One region of the Pseudomonas sp. PAMC25584 genome, then DNA from elsewhere that is predicted to be linked to it. Evidence: predicted binding sites of a transcription regulator. Region 1 holds the regulator's gene; each other region holds the start of a gene.
What was found. The regulator FliA, encoded in region 1, starts transcription of late flagellar genes. The targets are predictions, from matches to a motif close to CTAAAGTTTNNNNNNNNNNNGCCGNTAA.

Region 1 (7,652 bases):
CGGCGACCGGCGCGGGCGCCGGGGCGCTGAACAGGCTGCGACGGTTGCTGCGCGAAATGCTGTGGACCTTCTCGCACAGCATCTGCTTGACCTTCTCGGGGTTGCGCGAGATGTCTTCGAAATTCTTCGGCAGGAAGTCCACTGCGCCGGCGTCCAACGCATCCAGGGTGACCCGGGCGCCTTCATGCGTCAGCGAGGAGAACATCAATACCGGGGTCGGGCAGCGCTGCATGATGTGCCGGACTGCGGTGATGCCATCCATCATCGGCATCTCGTAGTCCATGGTGATCACGTCCGGCTTCAACGCTATGGCTTGATCAATCGCCTCTTTGCCGTTGGTGGCCGTACCGACCACCTGGATCGTTGGATCGGCGGAAAGAATTTCCGAGACGCGGCGGCGGAAGAAACCCGAATCGTCCACCACCAGGACCTTGACTACCATAAACACTCCGTTAGGCGGGGCGGGCAATACCGCCCTGCCCCACCAGAATCAAATACGCCGTGCGGCGTAACGCTTGAGCATGCTCGGAACATCGAGAATCAATGCGATGCGACCGTCACCGGTGATGGTCGCACCCGACATGCCCGGGGTTCCCTGCAGCATTTTGCCCAAAGGCTTGATGACGACCTCTTCCTGGCCCACCAGTTGATCGACGACAAAGCCGATGCGCTGGGTGCCCACGGAGAGAATCACCACATGGCCTTCGCGCTGCTCTTCATGGGCAGCCGAGGCGACCAGCCAGCGCTTGAGGTAGAACAGTGGCAACGCCTTGTCGCGCACGATCACCACTTCCTGGCCGTCCACCACGTTGGTGCGCGACAGGTCGAGGTGGAAGATTTCGTTAACGTTGACCAGCGGGAAGGCGAAGGCCTGGTTGCCCAGCATCACCATCAGGGTCGGCATGATCGCCAGGGTCAACGGCACCTTGATGACGATCTTCGAGCCCAGGCCCTTGGTCGAGTAGATATTGATCGAACCGTTGAGCTGGCTGATCTTGGTTTTCACCACATCCATGCCCACGCCACGGCCCGACACGTCGGAAATCTCGGTCTTGGTCGAGAAGCCCGGGGCGAAGATCAGGTTGTAGCACTCGGTGTCGGTCAGGCGGTCGGCGGCGTCTTTGTCCATCACGCCACGCTTGACCGCGATACCCCGCAGGATCGCCGGGTCCATGCCTTTGCCGTCATCGGTGATCGACAGCAGGATATGGTCGCCCTCTTGTTCCGCCGCCAGAATCACCTTGCCGCCACGGGACTTGCCCGAGGCTTCGCGTTCTTCCGGGGTTTCTACGCCGTGGTCGACGGCGTTGCGCACCAAGTGGACCAGCGGGTCGGCCAGGGCCTCGACAAGGTTTTTGTCGAGGTCGGTTTCTTCACCCACCAGTTCCAGGTTGATCTCTTTCTTGAGCTGACGTGCCAGGTCGCGAACCAGGCGAGGGAAGCGGCCGAAGACTTTCTTGATCGGCTGCATCCGCGTCTTCATCACTGCGGTCTGCAAGTCGGCGGTGACCACATCGAGGTTCGACACGGCCTTCTGCATGGCTTCGTCGCCGCTGCTCAGGCCCAGGCGCACCAGGCGGTTACGCACCAGCACCAATTCGCCGACCATGTTCATGATGTCGTCCAGGCGCGCGGTGTCCACGCGCACGGTGGTTTCGGCTTCACTGGCGGGCTTGTCGGCCACGGCGGCGGCCGGGGCTCGCGCGGGAGCAGCAGCTGGGGCCGGCGCCGGCTTGGCGGCGGCAGGCGCCGCCGCTTTGGCTGGCGCTGGTTTGGCTGCTACCGGAGCTGCCGTCGCCGCTGCGGCCGGGGCCACTTCGGTGAACTTGCCCTTGCCGTGCAATTCGTCGAGCAACGCTTCGAATTCGTGATCGGAAATCAGCCCGTCGCCGGCAGGTGCTGCACTGGCAGCAGGTGCGGCGGCAGTCGCTGCGACTTCCGGCAAGGCATCGGCAGCAAAGGCGCCCTTGCCATGCAACTGATCGAGCAACGCTTCGAATTCGTCGTCGGTAATGTCGGTGCCGGCGGTCGCCGCCGGCGCTTGCGGCGCAGCCGTGGGTGCAACGGCGTCGGCGGCGAACTGGCCTTTGCCGTGCAACTGATCGAGCAGGGATTCGAATTCTGCGTCGGTAATGTCTTCGCTGGTCGGCACGGCGACTGCGGCGACCGCTTGCGGCGCTTCGGCTTCGGCCTTGACCGCATTGAGAGAGTCGAGGAGTTGCTCGAACTCGCTGTCGGTGACATCGGCTTCGGCTTCGACCACAGGCTCCGGAGCCGCTTCCACCACCGGCGCGGCCGAGGTGTCGGCAGGTTCAGCCAGGCGCGCCAGGGCGGCCAGCAGTTCCGGAGTGGCTGCGGTGATCGGGGCACGTTCGCGGACTTCGCTGAACATGCCGTTGACCGCATCCAGTGCTTCGAGAATCACGTCCATCAGCTCCGAATCAACGTGACGTTCACCCTTGCGCAGGATGTCGAACACGTTCTCGGCGATGTGGCAGCACTCCACCAGCTCATGGAGCTGGAGGAAGCCGGCGCCCCCTTTTACAGTGTGAAAACCGCGAAAAATTGCATTGAGCAGGTTCGCATCATCCGGTCGGCTTTCCAGCTCGACCAGTTGTTCGGACAGTTGCTCTAAAATTTCGCCGGCCTCTACAAGGAAATCCTGAAGGATTTCTTCATCGGCGCCGAAGCTCATGGGTGTGCTCCTTAGAAGCCTAAACTGGATAACAGGTCATCTACGTCATCCTGACCTGACATAACGTCTTCACGTTTATCGGCATGAATCTGCGGACCTTCACCCTTGGCGAGATGTTTTTGTGGATCTTTTTCCGAGAGGATCGCTTCGCGGTCATGTTCGATGCCGGCAAAACGATCAACTTGGCCTGCCATAAGCACCAATTTGAGCAAGTTGCTTTCCACTTCGGTGACCAATTGGGTCACGCGCTTGATCACCTGACCGGTGAGGTCCTGGTAATCCTGGGCGAGCAGAATGTCATTGAGGTTGCTGGAAACCGTGTGGTTGTCCTGTTCGCTGCGCGACAGGAAACCTTCAACCCGACGGGCCAACTCACGAAATTCCTCAGCCCCCACTTCCCGACGCATGAAACGGCCCCAGTCAACGCTGAGCGCCTGGGCTTCATTGGCCATGCCGTTGACCAGAGGCGTGGCGTTTTCCACCAGATCCATGGTGCGGTTGGCCGCCGCTTCAGTCAGCCTGACCACATAGGACAGGCGTTCAGTCGCATCGGTGATTTGCGAAATCTCTTCGGCCTGGGGCATGTGCGGGTCAATCTGAAAGTTGACGATCGCACTGTGCAGCTCGCGTGTGAGCTTGCCCACTTCCTGATACAGGCCGCGGTCACGGGTCTGGTTAAGCTCATGGATTAACTGCACCGCGTCGCCGAACTGGCCTTTTTCGAGGCTCTCGACGAGCTGGTGAGCATGCTTTTTCAGGGTCGACTCAAAGTCCCCCTGTGACGTTTCTTTATGCTCCATAGCTCCCCCGTGGCAGCATCAATGACCGATGCGTTCGAAGATTTTTTCGATCTTCTCTTTCAAGGCCAGCGCAGTGAATGGCTTGACCACGTAGCCGTTGACCCCGGCCTGGGCGGCTTCGATGATCTGCTCACGCTTGGCTTCGGCGGTCACCATCAACACGGGAAGACTGCGCAGTTTTTCATCGGCGCGCACATGACGCAGCAAGTCGATACCGGTCATGCCGGGCATGTTCCAGTCGGTTACCAGAAAGTCGATGCTCCCGCTGTTGAGGATCGGAATCGCCGTAAGGCCGTCATCCGCCTCGACCGTGTTGGTGAACCCAAGGTCACGCAACAGGTTTTTTATGATCCGCCGCATCGTTGAGAAGTCATCAACGATGAGGATTTTCATGTTCTTGTCCAATTCGACCTCCAAGCAGTCTTAAACGCGCCCAGCACCTGGACGCGCCATTTCAATCAACAGGCGTTACACAAAAAAGGACTGCCCAGGGCACCACGAAACTCACCCGCGAAAACCAGAGCCCTCACGGTAGTGTTTGCAGTGTCCCCACACTGCCTGTCAGCGCGCGCGCCACTCTCCCAGGCGTCCCCGCAAGCGGGCTGCGCACTGGCTGTGCAGTTGGCTGACACGCGATTCGCTGACCCCCAGGACCTCACCGATTTCCTTGAGGTTCAGCTCTTCGTCGTAGTACAGCGCCAACACCAGTCGCTCACGCTCCGGCAAATTGGCAATCGCGTCCGCCAGCGCACCCTGAAAGCGTTCATCTTCCAGGTCACGCGACGGCTCGAGATGAGTACTCGCGCCATCCTCGTGCAGCCCTTCGTGTTCGCCGTCCTGCAACAGGTCGTCGAAACTGAACAGGCGACTGCCCAAGGTATCGTTCAAAATCCCGTAATAATCATCGAGACTCAATTGGAGTTCGGCCGCAACTTCGTGATCTTTAGCGTCGCGACCGGTTTTTGCTTCAATTGCACGAATTGCGTCACTGACCATGCGCGTATTGCGGTGTACCGAACGCGGCGCCCAATCCCCTTTACGCACCTCATCGAGCATCGCGCCACGGATACGGATACCCGCATACGTCTCGAAACTCGCACCTTTGCTCGCGTCGTATTTGGTCGACACTTCGAGCAGGCCGATCATGCCGGCCTGGATCAAGTCTTCGACCTGAACGCTGGCGGGCAGGCGTGCCAGCAAGTGATAAGCGATGCGCTTGACCAGGGGCGCATAGCGCTCGATCAATTCACCTTGGCTGTCACGTGCCGATTTCTTGTAAAGGTTATAGCCGCTGGCTGTCATAGCACCGGTCCTGCGCTCGTCTGATGCACCAATCGCTCGACGAAAAACTCCAGATGCCCCCGTGGGTTGGCGGGCAATGGCCAGGTATCGACCTTCTGAGCAATAGCCTTGAACGCCAAGGCGCATTTCGAACGAGGGAACGCTTCGTAGACTGCACGCTGCTTTTGCACAGCCTTGCGTACACACTCGTCATAGGGAACTGCGCCGACGTATTGTAAGGCGACATCGAGAAAGCGATCTGTGACCTTGGTCAACTTGGCGAACAGGTTGCGCCCTTCCTGCGGGCTCTGGGCCATATTGGCCAGCACGCGGAAGCGGTTCATGCCGTAGTCACGATTCAGTAGTTTGATCAGGGCGTAGGCGTCGGTGATCGAGGTGGGTTCATCGCAGACCACCAGCAGGACTTCTTGCGCGGCGCGCACGAAGCTGACCACGGACTCGCCGATCCCGGCGGCGGTGTCGATCACCAGCACGTCGAGGTTGTCGCCGATATCGCTGAACGCCTGAATCAGGCCGGCATGCTGCGCCGGGCTCAGGTGGACCATGCTCTGAGTGCCCGAGGCGGCCGGCACGATGCGGATGCCTCCAGGGCCCTGCAGCAGCACATCGCGCAGCTCGCAGCGGCCCTCGATCACATCGGCGAGGGTATGTTTGGGCGTGAGCCCCAGCAAAACGTCAACGTTCGCCAATCCCAGGTCAGCATCCAGCAGCATGACACGACGGCCAAGCTCTGCCAGCGCCAGGGACAAATTCACTGACACGTTAGTTTTCCCGACGCCACCTTTGCCGCCGGTCACCGCGATCACCTGTACGGGATGCATGCTGCCCATTTTATTTCTTTACCTTGTCTTGCTTAGACGCAGGCTACATGGGTTGGCCGCGTGAATCGCTGCAGACCATCGATGTAGATACAATTCAGGGTGTTCATGCTGCCCTCAACCCACCCGTTTTGCCGGGTTGTGGTAAAGGTCGGCGAACATATCGGCCATCGCTTCCTCGCTAGGCTCTTCTTGCATTTGCACGCTGACGGCACGGCTGACCAACTGATGACGGCGCGGCAGATGCAAATCATCTGGAATCCGCGGCCCGTCGGTCAGGTAGGCGACCGGAAGTTCATGACTGATCGCCAGGCTCAACACCTCGCCCAGGCTCGCGGTTTCATCGAGCTTGGTGAGGATGCATCCGGCCAGGCCACAGCGCTTGTAGCTATGGTACGCAGCGGTAAGAACTTGTTTTTGGCTGGTGGTTGCAAGCACCAGGTAATTTTTTGACTTGATACCACGCCCGGCCAGGCTTTCCAGTTGCATGCGCAACGCCGGGTCGCTGGCTTGCAGGCCGGCGGTATCGATCAACACCACACGCTTGCGCAGCAACGGATCGAGGGCGTTGGCCAGGGACTGGCCCGGGTCAACGTGGGTCACCGACACATTGAGGATACGGCCCAGGGTCTTGAGTTGCTCCTGGGCACCGATGCGGTAGCTGTCCATGCTCACCAGCGCGATATTCTGGGCGCCGTACTTGAGCACGTAACGCGCGGCCAGCTTGGCCAGGGTGGTGGTCTTGCCCATGCCGGCAGGGCCGACCATGGCGATCACGCCACCCTCTTCCAGGGGTTCGAGTTCCGGGGTCACGATCATCCGCGCCAGGTGGGCCAGCAACATGCGCCAGGCCTGGCGAGGTTCTTCGATTTCGGTGGTCAGCGCCAGCAGGTCGCGGGACAACGGGCCGGACAGACCGATGCGTTGCAGGCGACGCCACAGGTTGGCCTGTTGCGGTTTGCTGCCTTGCAGTTGGGTCCACGCCAGCGAACCAAGCTGCACTTCCAGCAGTTCGCGCAGGCCGTTGAGTTCAAAGCGCATCGAATCGAACACACGCTGGTCGACTGCGGCGGCCGGAGCTGGCGCGGCAGGACGCGGCGGCTCGATGAACGTCGGCTCGATCAACGGCTCGGCGGCGGTCAGCGGCAGGCCGGCGAACAACTGGCGATTGGTGGTCGCATCGCTGTCGCCACGCATGCTCAGTTCGGCCTGGGCCGAGACAATGCGCGAGGCAGTCTTGCGCAGCTCGTCTTCAAGCTCCATGTTCGGGACGCGCGGGGCCAGCGCCGAAGGGGTGTAATCCAGGGCAGCCGTCAGCTCGACACCGCCGGCAATACGACGGTTACCGATAATCGCAGCGTCGGCGCCCAGCTCGTCACGTACCAGTTTCATGGCCTGACGCATATCGGCGGCGAAAAAACGCTTTACTTGCATAACCCACTACCTCAGCCGTTGGGCCCTACTGTCGCGACGATAGTCACTTGCTTGTTGTCAGGGATTTCCTGATAAGCCAAAACGTGCAAATTCGGCACTGCCAGGCGTCCAAACCGCGACAACATCGCTCGGACCGGACCTGCCACCAACAGAATCACCGGTTGGCCCTGCATTTCCTGGCGCTGTGCGGCGTCGATCAACGAACGCTGCAGTTTTTCAGCCATGCTTGGCTCCAGCAGAACGCCCTCTTCCTGGCCTTGTCCTGCCTTCTGAATACTATTGAGCAATATTTGTTCCAACCTTGGCTCCAAGGTGATCACAGGTAGCTCAGACTCAACCCCTACAATGCTTTGCACGATAGCGCGGGACAATCCGACGCGCACCGCAGCCACCAGGGCGGCGGTATCTTGACTCTTGGCGGCATTGTTGGCGATGGCCTCGGCGATGCTGCGAATGTCGCGCACCGGCACTTGTTCGGACAGCAGCGCCTGCAGCACTTTGAGCAATTGCGACAGCGACAGCACGCCCGGCACCAGTTCTTCGGCGAGTTTTGGCGACGCCTTGGCCAGCAAACCCATTAATTGCTGGACTTCTTCGTGGCCG
Region 2 (7,652 bases), 1.6 Mb from region 1:
CAAGTGGTCTCGCGGCTCAAGAGCCAGCTCGAAGCCGGCGACCAGTTGGCACGCCTGGGCAGCGATGAGTTTGCCTTGCTGATCGACACCCGCCGCGCACCCCAGCGTGCCGAATGGATGGCCGAGCGCATCACCGAAGCCATGGCTGAACCGTATTGGGTGGATGGCGAAAGCCTGCTGATCGGCTGTAGCCTGGGCGTCGCGCATGCCCGCGCGCGTGCCGGCGCCGACCCGCTGATGTGGCATGCCCATATCGCCATGCAGCAAGCCAAGGGCACCCAGGGCTGCACCTTTCATATCTTCAACGAGCGCATCAACCGCAACGCCCGCAGCCTGGCCGACCTGGAAAGTGAATTGCGCCGAGCGCTGCGTCGCGACGAGCTGGAACTGCATTACCAACCCCGCCTCGACCTGGACGACGGCCATATCGTCGGTCTCGAAGCGCTGGTGCGTTGGCGCCACGGCGAGCGCGGCCTGTTGCCGCCCAGCGAATTCGTGCCCCTGGCCGAACAGAGTGGGCTGATTGTTCCGCTGGGTTACTGGGTGATTTCCCGGGCCCTGCGCGACATGCAGGACCTGCGCGAACGCGGCCTGCCGCCGCTGCATATGGCGGTCAACCTGTCGTTTCGCCAGTTCCAGGACAGCCAATTGCTTTCGACCCTCAGCCGGCTGATTACCGAGCGCGGGGTGGATGCGCAATGGCTGGAATTCGAGCTGACCGAAACCGCCGTGATGCGCCGCAGTGATTTGGTCAAGCAGACCATGGACGCCCTCGGTCGCCTCGGTGTGCGCTTTTCCCTCGACGACTTCGGCACTGGTTTCTCATCGTTCGTACACCTCAATAGCCTGCCGATCGCCTTGTTGAAAATCGACAAGAGTTTTGTCGGCGGCATGGAAGAGCGCGAAGAAAACCGCAAGCTGGTTCACGCCATGATCAACCTGGCCCACAACCTGAATCTGGAAGTGGTGGCCGAAGGCGTAGAAACCGCGGAGCAGTTGGCGCTGTTGCGTTTGTTTGGTTGCGACCAGGCCCAGGGGTACCTGATCAGCAAGCCGCTGCCGTTGCCGGAGCTGGTGGACTACCTGACGTTTGGCAAGGACCAGCAGGCTTTATTGGGCTAGCTCATCCTCTATTTGCCAACCCGCTCCCACATTTCAACCGCGCAAGACTTCTAGTCGGTCTGCGCGGCATGGAATGAGCGTTGAGCGTCTGGCTCGTGCCGAATCATGCGCTTGATCTTCGCCTCAAACGCCCAGGTCAGGCTCACCGCCGCGCAGGCCAGGCCCAGCGCGAGGCCCCACCACACGCCGGTTGGCCCCCAACCCAGGGTGAAGGCCATCATCCAGGCCGCCGGCGCACCGATCAGCCAATAGCAACCCAGGCCCACCAGAAAGGTGGTCTTGGCGTCCTTGAGCCCACGGATGCAGCCCATGGCGATGGTCTGCACGCCGTCGAACAGTTCGAACCAGGCCGCCACGGCCAGCAGGCTGACGGCGAGCACGATCACCTCGTGGAATGCCGGGTCGTTATGGTCGAGGAATAGCCCGATCAGCGGATCGGAATACAGCCACAGCACCGCGGCAAATCCCAACATCACCGCCGCGCCAAAGCCGATGCCGACACGCCCGGCCATGCGCGCCTGCAGCAGTTGCCCGGCGCCATAGTGCTGGCCGATGCGCATGGTCACCGCGTAGGACATCCCCGCTGGCACCATGAACGCCACCGAGACGATTTGCAGCGCGATCTGATGCGCCGCCAATTGCGTACTGCCCATGGTGCCCATGCACAGCGCTGCAAAGGCAAACAACCCGACTTCCACCGCGTAGGTGCCGCCAATCGGCAGGCCCAGGCGCCATAACTCGCGCAAGTACTGGGTGTTCAGACGCAACAGGCCTGCGCTCAGCGGGTAGGCCGAGTACGCACGGTTGCTGCGGATATACCCCATCAGCGCCAGCGCCATCCCATTGGCGACGATGGCCGTGACCAGGCCGATGCCCATCAAGCCGAGTTTTGGCAGACCGAACATGCCCTCGATCAGCGCGTGGTTGAGCAGGTAGTTGAGCAGCGTGCCGCCCAGGCTGATCACCATCACCGGTGTGGCCTTGCCGATGGCGCTGGTGAAGCCGCGCAAGGCCATGAAGCTCAGATAGCCGGGCAGGGCGAACGGCAGGATGGTCAGGAATTGTCCTGCCGCGTCCACGTTGGTCTCGGTCTGGCCGAACATCAGCAGCACCGGCTTGAGGTTCCACAGCAGCACCGCCGCCGCCAGGGCCATCAGCCAGGCTAGCCACAGCCCGGCCTGGGTCAGGCGGGTGGCACCGTCGATGTCGCCCGCGCCGTGGCGGATGGCGACCAGGGTGCCCACGGCAGCAATCACGCCGATGCAGAAAATCGCCACGAACGAGTAGCTCGCCGCGCCCAGGCCACCGCCGGCCAGGGCCTCGGGGCTTAGGCGGGCCATCATCAGGGTGTCGGTCAGCACCATCAGCATGTGCGCCAACTGTGAGGCAATCAGCGGCCCCGCTAGCCGCAGAATGGCCCAGAGTTCGGTACGTGCCGGATGTTGGATGATCATCACGCTCAAATGCTCGGAAGGTTCGGAAAAGGCTGATTCTCGGCGCTCTCAGCCCATTGCACAAAGGGATAAAAGCGATTGCTCGCATGATTAAAACTCATGCTTGATTGATTCTGGTAGGGTTTCGGCATTGTGCTGTCGGAGCTTTCCTTATGTCTCGTCGTCTTCCTCCGCTTTATGCCCTGCGGGCCTTTGAAGCCGCTTCCCGGCACAACTCCTTCACCCGTGCAGCGCAGGAACTGTCCATCACTCAAAGTGCGGTGAGCCGGCATATCCGCACCCTTGAAGAGCATTTCGCCTGCCGCCTGTTCCAGCGCAGCGGCCGCAACCTGCAGCTCACCGAGGCCGCGCGCCTGCTGTTACCTGGGGTGCGTGAGGGCTTTGCCGCGTTGGAGCGGGCCTGTCATACCCTCAACGCCGAAGATGACATTTTGCGCATGAAGGCCCCCTCGACCCTGACCATGCGCTGGCTGCTGGCGCGGCTCAGTCGTTTCCGGCATTTGCAGCCGGGCAACGAAGTGCAGCTCACCAGCGCATGGATGAGCGTGGATGAAGTGGATTTCAACCAAGAGCCTTTCGACTGCGCAGTGCTGTTGAGCGACGGGCACTTTCCGGCGGATTGGGACGCCAGTTACCTGTTCCCGGAACTGTTGATTCCAGTCGGTGCGCCCAACTTGTTGAGCGACGGCCCGTGGGACGTCAATCGCCTGGCCAGCGCCGAGTTGCTGCACCCCACGCCCGATCGCCGCGACTGGCGTAGCTGGCTGGAGCGCATGGGGCTGTCTGCCCAGGTGTCGCTCAAGGGCGGGCAGGTGTTCGATACCCTGGAATTGGGCATGATCGCCGCCGCACGGGGTTATGGCGTGTCCATGGGCGATCTGCTGATGGTCGCCGAAGACGTGGCTCAAGGGCGCCTGAGCCTGCCGTGGCCAACCGCTGTCGCCAGTGGGGAAAATTATTACCTGGTGTGGCCGAAAACCCGCCCGGGCGGCGAGCGCCTGCGCCGGCTGGCGGAGTTTCTGCAAGGCGAAGTGCAGGCCATGGTCTTGCCCGTCGTCGAACGTCTCGATTGAAGCGCTTCAGCGTGAGCTAGCAATCGTTTGCGTTTCGCTCAAGTATTGCCAGCGTCCGCCGAAGTAGGTGTGTTGGAATTGTCGTGCACCAACGAATCTCACTAGATAATTTGCCGAGCAACGCTATGAGATCAGGATGATCCTGGCCTCGGCCAGGAGCTGTCATGTCTCAACCTCGTGCTCGGATCGCCTCCCAGTTAGGCCTCGCGTTAGCCGTGATTCTGGCTGTCGTTATCAGCGGCAGTACTGTTTTTGCCTTGCGTTCCCTCGACTCCGCCAACCTCGATACCCGGGAAGAACACCTGGCCAGCGAGGCGCGCCTGCTGGCCGACCAACTCAGTACGTTCCACGGCACCTTGCGCGAGAGCACCCAGCGTTTGAGCGGGCTGTTTGAAAAGCGCTTCAGCGCCGGCTTGAGTGTGCAGGCAGATCAGCCGATCGCCGTGGCCGGTGTGCAAACCCCGAGCCTGTACCTGGGCAAGGAGCTGCTGAACAACAACTTCGATGGCGTCGACGAGTTCAAGCAGATGTCCGGCGGCGTGGCCACGGTGTTCGTGCGCAGCGGCGATGACTTTATCCGTATCAGCACCTCCTTGACCAAGCAGGACGGCAGCCGTGCCATCGGCACCGTGCTGGATCGCCAGGGGCCGGCCTACTCGCGGGTGGTCGGCGGACAGACCTATATAGGCCGCGCCGTGCTGTTCGATCGCTCCTACATGACCCAGTACAGCCCGGTGCGCGACGCCAGCGGCAAGGTTATCGCGGTGCTGTTCATCGGCTTCGATTACACCGATGCGCAGAACGCCCAGTTCGACAACCTCAAACGCTTCCGCATCGGCCAGACCGGTTCGCTGGCGCTGCTCGATGAGCAGAAACACTGGCTGGTGCCGCCGGCCGGGGTGCAGGCGCCGGACCAGTCTGTTGCGGTGATGCTGGACCTGGCCAAGACCCCCGGCAAGGGCCGCTTCTGGAGCGACAAGAACGAAGATTTCTACAGCGTCTCGGTGCCGTTTGACGGCGGCCCCTGGGCGGTAGTGGCGAGCATGCCGAAAGCCGAGATCCGCGCGGTCACGTGGTCGGTGGGCACTCGCCTGGTGATCGGCAGCCTGTTGGCGATGCTGCTGGCGGTGGGCGCGACGGTGTGGTTGTTGCGCAGCAAACTGGCGCCGTTGAGTGACCTGGTACGCCAGGCCGAAGCCTTGGGCGCCGGGGATTTGAGCGCGCGCCTGAACGTGTCCAGTCATGACGAGATAGGCCAACTGGCGCGCAGCTTCAACCAGATGGGTGAAGCGTTGTCGACCATGGTGTCGCACATCCGCAAGGCCGCCGAGGAGGTCAACGGCCGCGCTCAGGCGTTGTCCGGTTTGTCCGGTGGTGCTTATGAGGGCATGGAGCAGCAGTCTGGCGAGATCACCAGCATGGCCGGCGCGGTGGAAGAGTTCAGCGCCACCTCGCTGAACATCGCCGACAACATGGGCAACACCGAACGCTTGGCCCAGGAAAACGCCCAGCAGACGCGCATCGGCCGTAACTCGATGGAGCAGGCGTCGTCGTCCCTGGAGCACATCGCCACCTCCCTGAACAGCACCGCCACGGTGATTAACACCCTCGGCCAGCGCTCCCAGGAAATCGGCGGCATCGTCGGCGTGATCACCTCGATCGCCGAACAGACCAACCTGCTGGCGCTCAACGCTGCCATCGAAGCCGCCCGCGCCGGTGAGCAAGGCCGTGGGTTTGCCGTGGTCGCTGACGAAGTACGCAACCTCGCTTCACGCACCCGCCAGGCCACCGATGAAATTTCCGGGATGATCCAAAGCATCCAGCAGGAAACCGGTAACGCCATCAGCACCATGGAACAGGGCAATGCGCTGATGCAGGAAGGCCTGTCACGCAACGCCGACGTGGCGTCGGCCCTGGCACGCATCGACGAGCAAAGCCGCTCGGCCGGGCAGCAATTCGCCGCGATCACCACCGCCACCCAGGAGCAGAGCAGCACGGCAACGTTGCTGAGCAGCAACCTGCAGAGCATTGCGCTGGCCAACAGCGAGCAACGCGAAGTGGTGTCGAACCTGGCGATTACCGCCAAGGAGCTGGAGACGCTGGCGTCGGGCTTGCGCCAAGAGGTCGATCGGTTTCGTTGAAGGTGCGCCTGGAGCGGCTAGCGCGCGTTGAGCGCGTTCGCCAGGCGCAGCATGGCGGTTTCGATTTCATGGGCGGTCAAGGACGAGTAGCCCAATAGCCATCCCTGTTTCGTGGCGGCACCGGCATACAGCCGGCTGAGGCCGGCCAGTTGCACGCCCGCGTTGGCGGCCTGGCGGATGGTTTTTTCTTCCGACCAACCTTCATGCAGCACGCAAGGGATTTGCAGCCCGCCCTGGGGCCGGCACGCCGTGACCACATCGCCCAGGTGCTTGCCGATGGCGTCGAGCATGATGGCTTGGCGCCCGGCGTAGAGTTTGCGCATCGCACGGACATGGGCGTTGTAATGACCGTCCTCCATAAAGCGCGCCAGCGTCAGTTGCAGGATCTGCGGGGTGTGGCCGTCCATCATGCTGCGCGCGTAGGTGAAGGCCTTGACCAGTTCAGGGGGCAGCACCATGTAGCCCATGCGCAGGCCGGGGAACAGGGTCTTGCTGAAGGTGCCGAGGTACAGCGTGCGCTGATACTTGTCCAGGCCCTGCACACAGGCCGTGGGTTTGCCGTCGTAGTGAAACTCGCTGTCGTAGTCGTCTTCGATGACCCATTTGCCTTTTTCCGCAGCCCAGTTGATCAACTCAAGGCGCCGTTCCAGGGGCAGCGTGGCGCCGGTCGGGTATTGATGCGAGGGCGTGACATACACGCACGTGGCGCCGCTGCGGTCGGCGTGCAGCAGCTCGGTGCGGATGCCCCACTCATCGACATCGATCGGCACGACCTTGGCCTCGGCGGTTTCGAAGGCCTTCCTGGCGCCGTAGTAGCCCGGGTTCTCCAGCAGGATCGGTTTGCCGACGTCCACCAGCAACTGCGCACACAGAAACAGCGCCTGGCGCGTACTGCTCAGCACCAGGACCTGGTCGGGCGAGCACTTGGCCCCACGCTCAAGGGTCAAATAAGTGGCGATGGCTTTGCGTAACGACTCGGCTCCTTGTGGGTCGCCGTGCAACAGCACGCTGCTGCGATAGTCCTTCATCACCTGGCGCTGCAGGCGCTCCCAGACGTCGGTCGGGAACGAGCGGGTTTCGGGCAGGCCCGTGGCAAATGCCTTGATCACCTGTTGGTCGGCCACGCCGCCGCTGTCGAGGATCATCCGCCCGCGCTGGCTCAAGCCGGCACCGGGAGCCGCCTGGCTGGTTTTGACGGCCTGCGCCTTGATGCGGCGGCGCGAGGCGCCGCGCAATTCGGTGCCGATGGCCTCGCACACGTAACTGCCGGAGCCCTCGCGCCGCACGATAAAACCATCGCGCTGCAACTGCACGTAGGCGTTCTCCACCGTATCGCGCGCGATCCCCAATGACTTCGCCAACACCCGCGTCGCCGGCAGCTTCAGACCGGGTGCCAGCGCGCCGTCGAGGATCAAGGCGCGCAGGGCACGTTGAATTCGCTGGTGCAGGCCCAACCGCTGGAATTGCGCATCGTTGAGGCGCATTTGCAGGGTTTCCAGCTCGAAGGTTTTCGCCATGCGGTCTGCCTTGCCTTGAAGAATTGGCTGGTATTGGCAGGCCAGTCTATCCGTAGACTTCGACCTGCGCCACGGCCTTCACGCCGGCCAATGGCCGATCACGCGAGGCTCAACCCCTCGTCTGGCAAGGAGCTAAGTACCTATGTCTTCGTCAATATCGCCGTCGTCGCTGCGCCTGCGCGACCTGTTCCACCCCATCGTGGCCGGGATGATTTCAGTCATCGTCAATTATGGCGGCACGTTCATTCTGGTCTTCCAGGCCGCCAAGGTGGCGGGGCTGAGTCCCGAGCTGACCGCTTCGTGGGTCTGGTCAGTGTCGATCGGTGTGGGGGTGACCGGGCTGTT
Region 3 (7,652 bases), 2.0 Mb from region 1:
AAGATCGCGCCTTTGAGCTCGATACCGCTCTGCCGGTAACGGCGCATCGTCAACTCCACTTCACGCACGGAGTTCACCTCGAAGCGAGCCACGATCAGGTTGGTGCCCGACTGACGACCCACGATGGTTGCGTCAGTCACCGCGAGAAACGGTGGCGTATCCAGAATCACTAGGTCATACAGCGCACTGACCTGTTCGAGGAACGCGCTGAAATTGGCGTGCATCAGTAATTCAGAGGGGTTCGGCGGGACTTGCCCGCGCCCGAGGAAGTCGAGGTTTTCCACTGCCGTGTGGTGGATGGCTGCGGTGAGTTCGCAGTGTTTGGCCAGCACGTCAGACAAGCCATTTTCAACCGACACGCCGAAGACCTTGTGCAAGTAGCCTTTGCGCATGTCCACGTCGACCAACAACACCCGCTGCCCTGAATGGGCAACCACCGCCGCCAGGTTCGCCGATACAAACGTCTTGCCGACCTGCGGGCTGGGCCCGGAGATCATCAGGCGATTGTTAGCGGCTTCCAGCATGGCGAAATGCAAACTGGTACGCAGGCTGCGCAACCCTTCAATCGCGGGGTCAGACGGATGACTCATGGCCAACAGTCGTGCCTCACCGACCCGGTCTTTACGATAGTTTTTTTGATCCAGCTCTTTTTGGATCGTACTGAACGGGATCGCGGCGTAGACCGGAAGGCCGAGCTTTTCCAGGTCATTGGGGTTGGTAACGCCGCGGTTGAGCGCTTTGCGAAACATCACCAATGCGATTGCGACAAAGGCCCCAAGCAGTGTGGCAATCACGATGATCAGCGCCTTCTGCGGCCTGACCGGATTTCTCAAATCAACATCGGCGGTGTCAATGAGCCGCACATTGCCCACGGTGCCGGCGCGCATCACGTCCAACTCTTGATACTTGTTCAGCAGCAGCGTATAGATCTCGGTGCTGACCTTCAAATCGCGGGTCAGGCTCAGCAGCTCCTGCTGGGTGGTGGGCAGGCTCTCGACCTTCTTGGCCAACTCATCCTGGCGCGCGGTCAACTCTGCCAATTGAGTCAGTAACGCTTTGTACACGGGATGCTGAGGGGTGAACTTACGTTCTATTTCCGCCTGCTGCATCTTGAGTTCGGAGATGCTGGCGTCCAACGCGACGATCTGATCCAGGATCGCTTTCGCTTCCAGGCTGATATCGATGGTCTTGTTGCGGATCTGAAATTGATTTAACGCCGCTTCCGCCTGTTCGACATCCTTGCGCACTTGCGGCAGTTGGCCCTTAAGAAACGCCAGGCTTTGCGCGGCTTCTGCCGAGGTACGGTCAATATTTTGCCGCACATAGATGCGTGCGACCTCATTGAGTACTTGAATCGCATCGCCAGGGCGCGCGCTTTCCAGCGCCAGCCCGATAATGCCCGACTCCTTACCGCGTTCTGCCACGTCGAGCAATTTCTGATAGCGCAAAATGCTGCTCAGGCGCGGTGAGCGGACAACGCTGAAAGACGTGCCTGGATTGGCGCGAAGCTGTTCGACACGTAGCTTGATGCCGTTGCTGTCGTAGAAACGACCCACTTGGCCCTCAAGCAAAATAGCCTCGTCCTGGTCCGACAGCGTGAAGCTGCCGGCGCTGCCGGCGGTCAGCGTCAGCTCCTGGCCCAGCAGATTGGCGGGAAGGCGCAACTCGGAAAACTTCAGTTCCTCCCCACCCCAGGCGAAGCTGCTCAATCCCAACCAGGGTGCAGCCACAGCATCCTGTCCAGCGGGCTTGAAACGACGGGCGACAAAGTCCCCCACCAACGGGAAACGCTTGGGTTTGACCTCAAGGTCCAGGTTCAGATTATCAACGGCGGTCCCGATGGTGATCCGGGAGCGGATGAGTTCGACTTCCGTCACCGTCGGCGATTCTTTGCCCAGTAGGCTGCCAACATCCGAGAAGCCCAGCATGTCGCCCTTCTTCGGCTCGACCTGAACTAACGCGGTCGCCTGATAGATCGGCGGCGTCAACACCGAATAGGCTGCGCCAAGGGCCATAAAGGCAATACTGATTCCACCGATCAACCATTTATGATCCAGCAGCGTACCCACCAGGGCCATAAAGTCCAAATCGGTGTCATCAGAATGCTGTGAAGTTACCGCAGTTGCTGATTGCATAAGTCAGTTCTTTTTCTTACAAATAGTCTAGGAATGGCACAGGGTGCAAGACGCCCGGCTCCATGCACGTACAACGGCTACACTCGATACACACACGCTAACTAGCACCTGACAACACAACCGCCCCAACACTTGACGCTCAACTCACGAACCACTTTCCCAATATTCCAGTAGAGGCTTCAAGCGATCATCTCAGACTTTAAATAACCTCTAGACAACATCAACCAGCCAACAATTGCGCCCACGCATCAGTTGCTTGCTCGATCAATACATAAGCCTGTATAAAAGCGGGTTTGCCTTGCCGGTAAGGGTCTTTGATCTCTCTATTACACTGCCACTTCCCCAGCAGGAAAACCTTGCCTCGAGCGACGGGCGCGAGTTTGAGCACCTCCTCGATTTGCCACTGTTCCATTACAAGAATCAGGTCCGCATCGCTCACCACCGCGCTCGTCAATTGGCGCGCCTGATGCGGTTGAGAAGTATGCCCATGCTCTTCCAGCACCCGTGAAGCCGTGGCCTCCAGCGGGTGTTGATGCAGCGCCGCCAGCCCAGCCGAACTTACCTGTATATCGCTCGAAGCGAGTGCGGCACGCAGCAAGTTTTCAGCCATAGGGCTGCGACAAATATTGCCGACGCACACAATCAAAACCTTATTAAACAATGCCATCTCCCACACACCGCAAAGTACTGATCAGCCAAAGCAAAGAATAGAAAACATCAACGCCAGCACACAGCACTCTGAAACAAGCCCGGCAATTATGTTCACAGGCGACAAGATCCGACCATCGATTGAGACAGACAATAAATAACATAACCGCCTACTGGCTGACTAAAAATAACATTCGCTTACTTTTGTTCTTCTTCAGAATAAAGTGCCCACTGAACATAGCGACGGGGCACGGCCATGAAAAGTTCAAAGTTACTCGTAGAGCGTATTGGCCTATTCCCTTCTTCGGGAAACATTCATCTCAACGTCGATAACTCGACAACGGTAGTAGAGCGTATGCAGGTGTTATATGCCGGCAACTCTTTAGACTTCGACGAGTCCGGCTCCGGACTGTCCATGGTCTTCGCTGACTGGCGCTTCAAGTTGCAAGTCAGTAATGCCCTGTCCGTATGCCTGTGCGTAGAAAGCCGTGGCGACCGCCATTTCATGCAAGCCAAGACCGACGAGTTACTGGCGAACATCTTCAGCGCCGAGGGGCACTCGTGAACCTGTACGGCCAGTCAAGGCGCGCCTATGCCTTGAAACAGCGAGGGTGGCGCCTTATTCGGCCTTGATCGGCCCGGAACCGACACGCCACGCGGGCTCCTGGTGGGCGTGTTGCGCCCCCGAGACGCTGACGGCTAAATGGTTAAGCAGGCGCTCGGCGTTGTACTTGGGCGCCAGCGCACTCAATAGCACGACCACTACCCCAGCGCCGATCAGCGACGGCGGCACATTGACCGGCGCGACGTCTATTCGCCACAAGAAAGCCAGCGCAGCCACAGCGCCCAATAACCCGCCCGCCAGCGCCTCGTTCAGAGGGTGAATATACGGCGCGACACAATAAGCACTGAACCAGCCGGTAGCGATTAATCCGGCGATCGCCGCCGGCCAGCGAAAGGCCGGGTTGAACCGGCGTGCAATCAAACTCATTGCCACCGTGACCATCAGGCACGTGTTCATGGCATGCCCACTGAGCACGGCAATATCAAGGTGTTGAAACGAAACGCCCCACCCCTTGAACAGCAACTTGCTGAACGCCACGATTGAATAGGTGCACGAGACGGTGACTACCCACCACCTGAGCGCCAGCGGCGACGAATAGCGCAGCCACACAGCGATGACCAGCGCGGCCGGAATCATGACGGTAATACCGCCATAGTGTGCGAGTTCTGCGCGCATGAGTGACCAACCTGACCCACCAATTTTCCGCGCCCATCTGACCGCAGGCCTGGGAAAAATACAACGTTATCTACGGTCAGACTAAAGCCCTTGCAACGCCGCACGCTGCACCTATGTGCGTCTGCGGGAGGTCAGCCGCCTGCTGGATTGAAGCCTTGCGGGCATGCCATACGGTTTGTCAGCGAAGCGGGTGAAAGGGCTGCGTCGCAACCCCCACTCAGGCCGCGCCCGCGCCCGCCTTGAACGCTTGGTTCGATAATCGAACGGGTTTCCACTTCTGCCATTTAAGTTCCGGGGATGAATGCGGATAGTTCGATCAATATCAATCAAGTGGTCCGCGGAGTACTCCCATGTTTGCCCATCTAAAAATTCGCACCGGCATGATCGGGGTGCTACTGCTGTTCGCCATTGCACTGTTGTTTTCGACCCTTAACGGCTGGCGGTCGGCGGTACTCAGTTACGATCAGATTGACGAGTTGGGGCGTACCTCGCGACAAATCGACGGCATCAACAATGCGTTGCTGCTGGCAATCCGTACCAGCGCCAACGTGTCCTCGGCGTTCATCGAGACCGTCGGCGGGCGTTTCGATGACGCTGAAGCCAGGCTGGTTCGCAGCGAGGCGATCTGGAGTGAAGCCATCGCCAAGGTCAATGCCTCTACCACAGACTTGCGTGACCCGAAGTTGAAGGCCCTCGCTGAAGATCTCAAGCGTGCGTTCGCCGAATACGGCACGGCCATCGTCGGTCAGCGCGCGGCCGCTCGCGCGCGCTCCGCCGAACAGTATTTTCAAGTCAACATCGATGCCGGCAACAGCATGACCAAGCTCCAGGACATTCGCATGAAGCTGGTCGGCGCATTGGATGCGCGTGCTCAGGAGATCAACACGCAGGCGGCTGCGCGGCTACAGACTTCGCAAACCCTGGCCATTGCCTTGATCCTGCTGACCCTGGCGCTTGCTGTCGTCTGCTGGATATTCATCTCGGGCACCGTCCTGCGCCCATTGCGCGCGGCCGGCGAGCACTTCAAGCGCATTGCCGGGGGCGATTTGACCCGCGAGGTCGTCTCGCCTGGCCGCAACGAAATTGGCGAGTTGTTCCTTGAGCTGCAACGCATGCAGGCCAGCCAGCGTGAAACACTGATCCAGATCGCTGACTCAGCCACGCAGTTGGCCTCGGCCGCTGAAGAACTCAACGCCGTCACCGAAGAAAGCAACCGCGGCCTCCAGCAGCAGGACATGCAGCTGGAACAGGCTGCGACCGCCGTTAACCAGATGACCAGTGCGGTCGAAGAAGTGGCGCGCAACGCGGTGTCTACTTCGCAAGCGGCCACCGCCTCCAATACGCTGTCAGAAAAAAGCCGTCAGCAGGTACGCGAGAACATCAGCGGTACGCAATCGATGACCGCCGAGATTCAGGGCAGCGCCGAACGTATCCAGCACCTCGCCGATGAAGTGCGCAACATCGGCAAGGTGCTGGACGTGATCCGAGCCGTCTCGGAGCAGACCAACCTGCTGGCCCTCAACGCAGCGATCGAAGCCGCCCGGGCCGGTGAAGCCGGTCGGGGGTTTGCGGTCGTGGCCGACGAGGTGCGCACCCTCGCCTACCGCACTCAGGAGTCGACCCGCGAGATTGAGCAGATGATTGCGAGCGTGCAGAGCACTGCCGAACAGGCGGTGGATTCGATGCGCAGCAGCACAGCGCGGGCGCAAGGCACGCTGGAGATCACGCAGGCGTCGGGGGTAGTGCTGGAGGATATCTTCGCCGCCATCGGCCAGATCAATGAGCGCAACTTGGTGATTGCCAGTGCAGCCGAAGAGCAAGCCCAGGTTGCCCGTGAGGTGGACAGCAACCTCGTGGCGATCCGCGACCTGTCGGCGCAATCGGCAGCGGGCGCCTTGCAGACCAACGCGGCAAGCCATGCACTGTCGAAGTTGGCCGCCGAACTGAGCGGGCTGGTGGGGCGCTTTCGTACCTGATCCTGCGGGTTCGCCCAGACAGACCGACACGCCACCCAATGCAATGGACATAACGTGAACGCCGCACCTCCCCTTCTCCAGGCGGAGGTAAGCGAACCCTTTCACGATCTCCGGCCGCTGAGCTGCAACCGCTGCGGGAGGCTAATCAGAAGTCCACGATCAAGGCCCGGGCCGGCGACGGCCCCTACTGAATGCGGTAGTGAAAGGTATTACGCACCGCCGGCACCGCAACCGCCCTGCCTTCAACGATCCTCGGCGGGTAGCGGAACGTATTCGCCGCCGCCAGTGACGGCCGGATAAACAGCGGGTGACAGCCGTCCAGCACCTTGGGGTCAGCAGCCGCTAGCCAGGCGCTCGCGCAGAAAGTCCACCAGCGCCTGCACCGGCCGCGAACTCTGCCGGTGCTGCGGGTACACCGCCGACAGGGTCAGGGCGTCGGGGGCGAAGTCTTCCAGCAGCGTCACCAGGCGCCCATCCTTCAAGGCCTCGGCGATGATAAAGGTTGGCAGGTAGGTGATGCCCAGGCCGGCGATAGCGGTGTCGCGCAGCAGCTCGCCGTTGTTCACGCGCATGCGCCCGCTGACGTTCAGCGACTGCAGCTTGCCCTTGCTCTGGAACCGCCATTGCACTTGGCGGCCGTGGCCGTAGGGCAGGCAATCGTGGTCGGCCAGGTCGTCAGGTTTGCGCGGTGTACCGTGCAACGCGAGGTACTCGGGGCTGGCGCAATACACACGCTGCACGCTGGCGATACGCCGGGCGATCAGGGTGGAGTCTTCGAGAATGCCAATGCGCAACACCAGGTCGTAGCCTTCACCGATCAAGTCCACGGGGCGGTCGCTCAGGTCGACCTCCACCGACACCTGCGGATAACGCTGCAAAAACGCCGGCAGCAGGCAGCCCAGGTGGGCCATGGCAAACGACAACGGCGCACTCAGGCGAATCGTGCCGCGTGGCTCGCTGTTCTGGCCGGCGATGCCCTGCTCCACTTGCTCGACTTCACCGAGCAGGCGCAAGGCCGATTCGTAGTAACTCTGCCCCAGGGGCGTGACATCCAGGCGGCGGGTGGAGCGGTTGAGCAAGCGCACGCCGAGGCGGTCTTCGAGCTGGATCAGACGACGGCTGACAAATTGCTTGGACAGCCCCAGTTGTTCGGCGGCGGCGGTGAAGCTGCCGGATTCCATGACCTGGCAAAACAGGCGCATGTCTTCGAAGGGATTCATTGTCGCTTCTCGGTGGACGATGGGCTGATTTATAGCCTGTCAGTGGCCACACCACAAACCCAATGTGTGAACACCATCAAATGTGGGAGGGGGCTTGCCCCCGATAGCAGGGTGTCAGCCAATGCATGCGTGACTGACCCACCGCCATCGGGGGCAAGCCCCCTCCCACATTGATTACCTACATTCGTGAGGTCGGGTTATTTGGCGGTGAACGCCGAGTAGCGGTTCATCAGGTTGCGGTAGTGGGGAATGCGCGCAGCCTGTTGCACAGTTTCGCTGAAAGTGCCGGAGCATCGGTGACCACAAACCTAATGTGCCAACACCATCAAATGTGGGAGGGGGCCTCCGATAGCAGGGTGTCAGCCAATGCATGCGTGACTGACCCACCGCCATCGGGAGCAAGCCCCCTCCCACATTGATTACCTACATTCGT

Region 2: a site for FliA is predicted at 3,687-3,714, ahead of ACS5Q8_RS28415 (methyl-accepting chemotaxis protein). Genes of this name have one in related genera too.
Region 3: a site for FliA is predicted at 4,307-4,334, ahead of ACS5Q8_RS11345 (methyl-accepting chemotaxis protein). Genes of this name have one in related genera too.

Annotation. Positions count from the first base shown of each region.
Region 1 is NZ_CM176870.1:4,399,834-4,407,485, forward strand. It holds gene ACS5Q8_RS20370 (protein-glutamate methylesterase/protein-glutamine glutaminase) at 1-442, opposite strand, end outside; gene ACS5Q8_RS20375 (chemotaxis protein CheA) at 491-2,695, opposite strand; gene ACS5Q8_RS20380 (protein phosphatase CheZ) at 2,707-3,495, opposite strand; gene ACS5Q8_RS20385 (chemotaxis response regulator CheY) at 3,514-3,888, opposite strand; gene fliA (RNA polymerase sigma factor FliA) at 4,057-4,797, opposite strand; gene fleN (flagellar synthesis regulator FleN) at 4,794-5,627, opposite strand; gene flhF (flagellar biosynthesis GTPase FlhF) at 5,733-7,049, opposite strand; gene flhA (flagellar biosynthesis protein FlhA) at 7,061-7,652, opposite strand, start outside.
Region 2 is NZ_CM176870.1:6,045,002-6,052,653, reverse strand. It holds gene ACS5Q8_RS28430 (putative bifunctional diguanylate cyclase/phosphodiesterase) at 1-1,122, shown strand, start outside; gene ACS5Q8_RS28425 (NorM family multidrug efflux MATE transporter) at 1,173-2,576, opposite strand; gene ACS5Q8_RS28420 (LysR substrate-binding domain-containing protein) at 2,729-3,649, shown strand; gene ACS5Q8_RS28415 (methyl-accepting chemotaxis protein) at 3,814-5,790, shown strand; gene pdxR (MocR-like pyridoxine biosynthesis transcription factor PdxR) at 5,808-7,307, opposite strand; gene ACS5Q8_RS28405 (benzoate/H(+) symporter BenE family transporter) at 7,450-7,652, shown strand, end outside.
Region 3 is NZ_CM176870.1:2,433,576-2,441,227, reverse strand. It holds gene ACS5Q8_RS11365 (polysaccharide biosynthesis tyrosine autokinase) at 1-2,135, opposite strand, end outside; gene ACS5Q8_RS11360 (low molecular weight protein-tyrosine-phosphatase) at 2,356-2,796, opposite strand; gene ACS5Q8_RS11355 (phosphomannomutase) at 3,139-3,348, shown strand; gene ACS5Q8_RS11350 (hypothetical protein) at 3,403-4,023, opposite strand; gene ACS5Q8_RS11345 (methyl-accepting chemotaxis protein) at 4,374-5,999, shown strand; partial or broken gene ACS5Q8_RS11340 (energy transducer TonB) at 6,184-6,333, opposite strand; gene ACS5Q8_RS11335 (LysR family transcriptional regulator) at 6,332-7,219, opposite strand.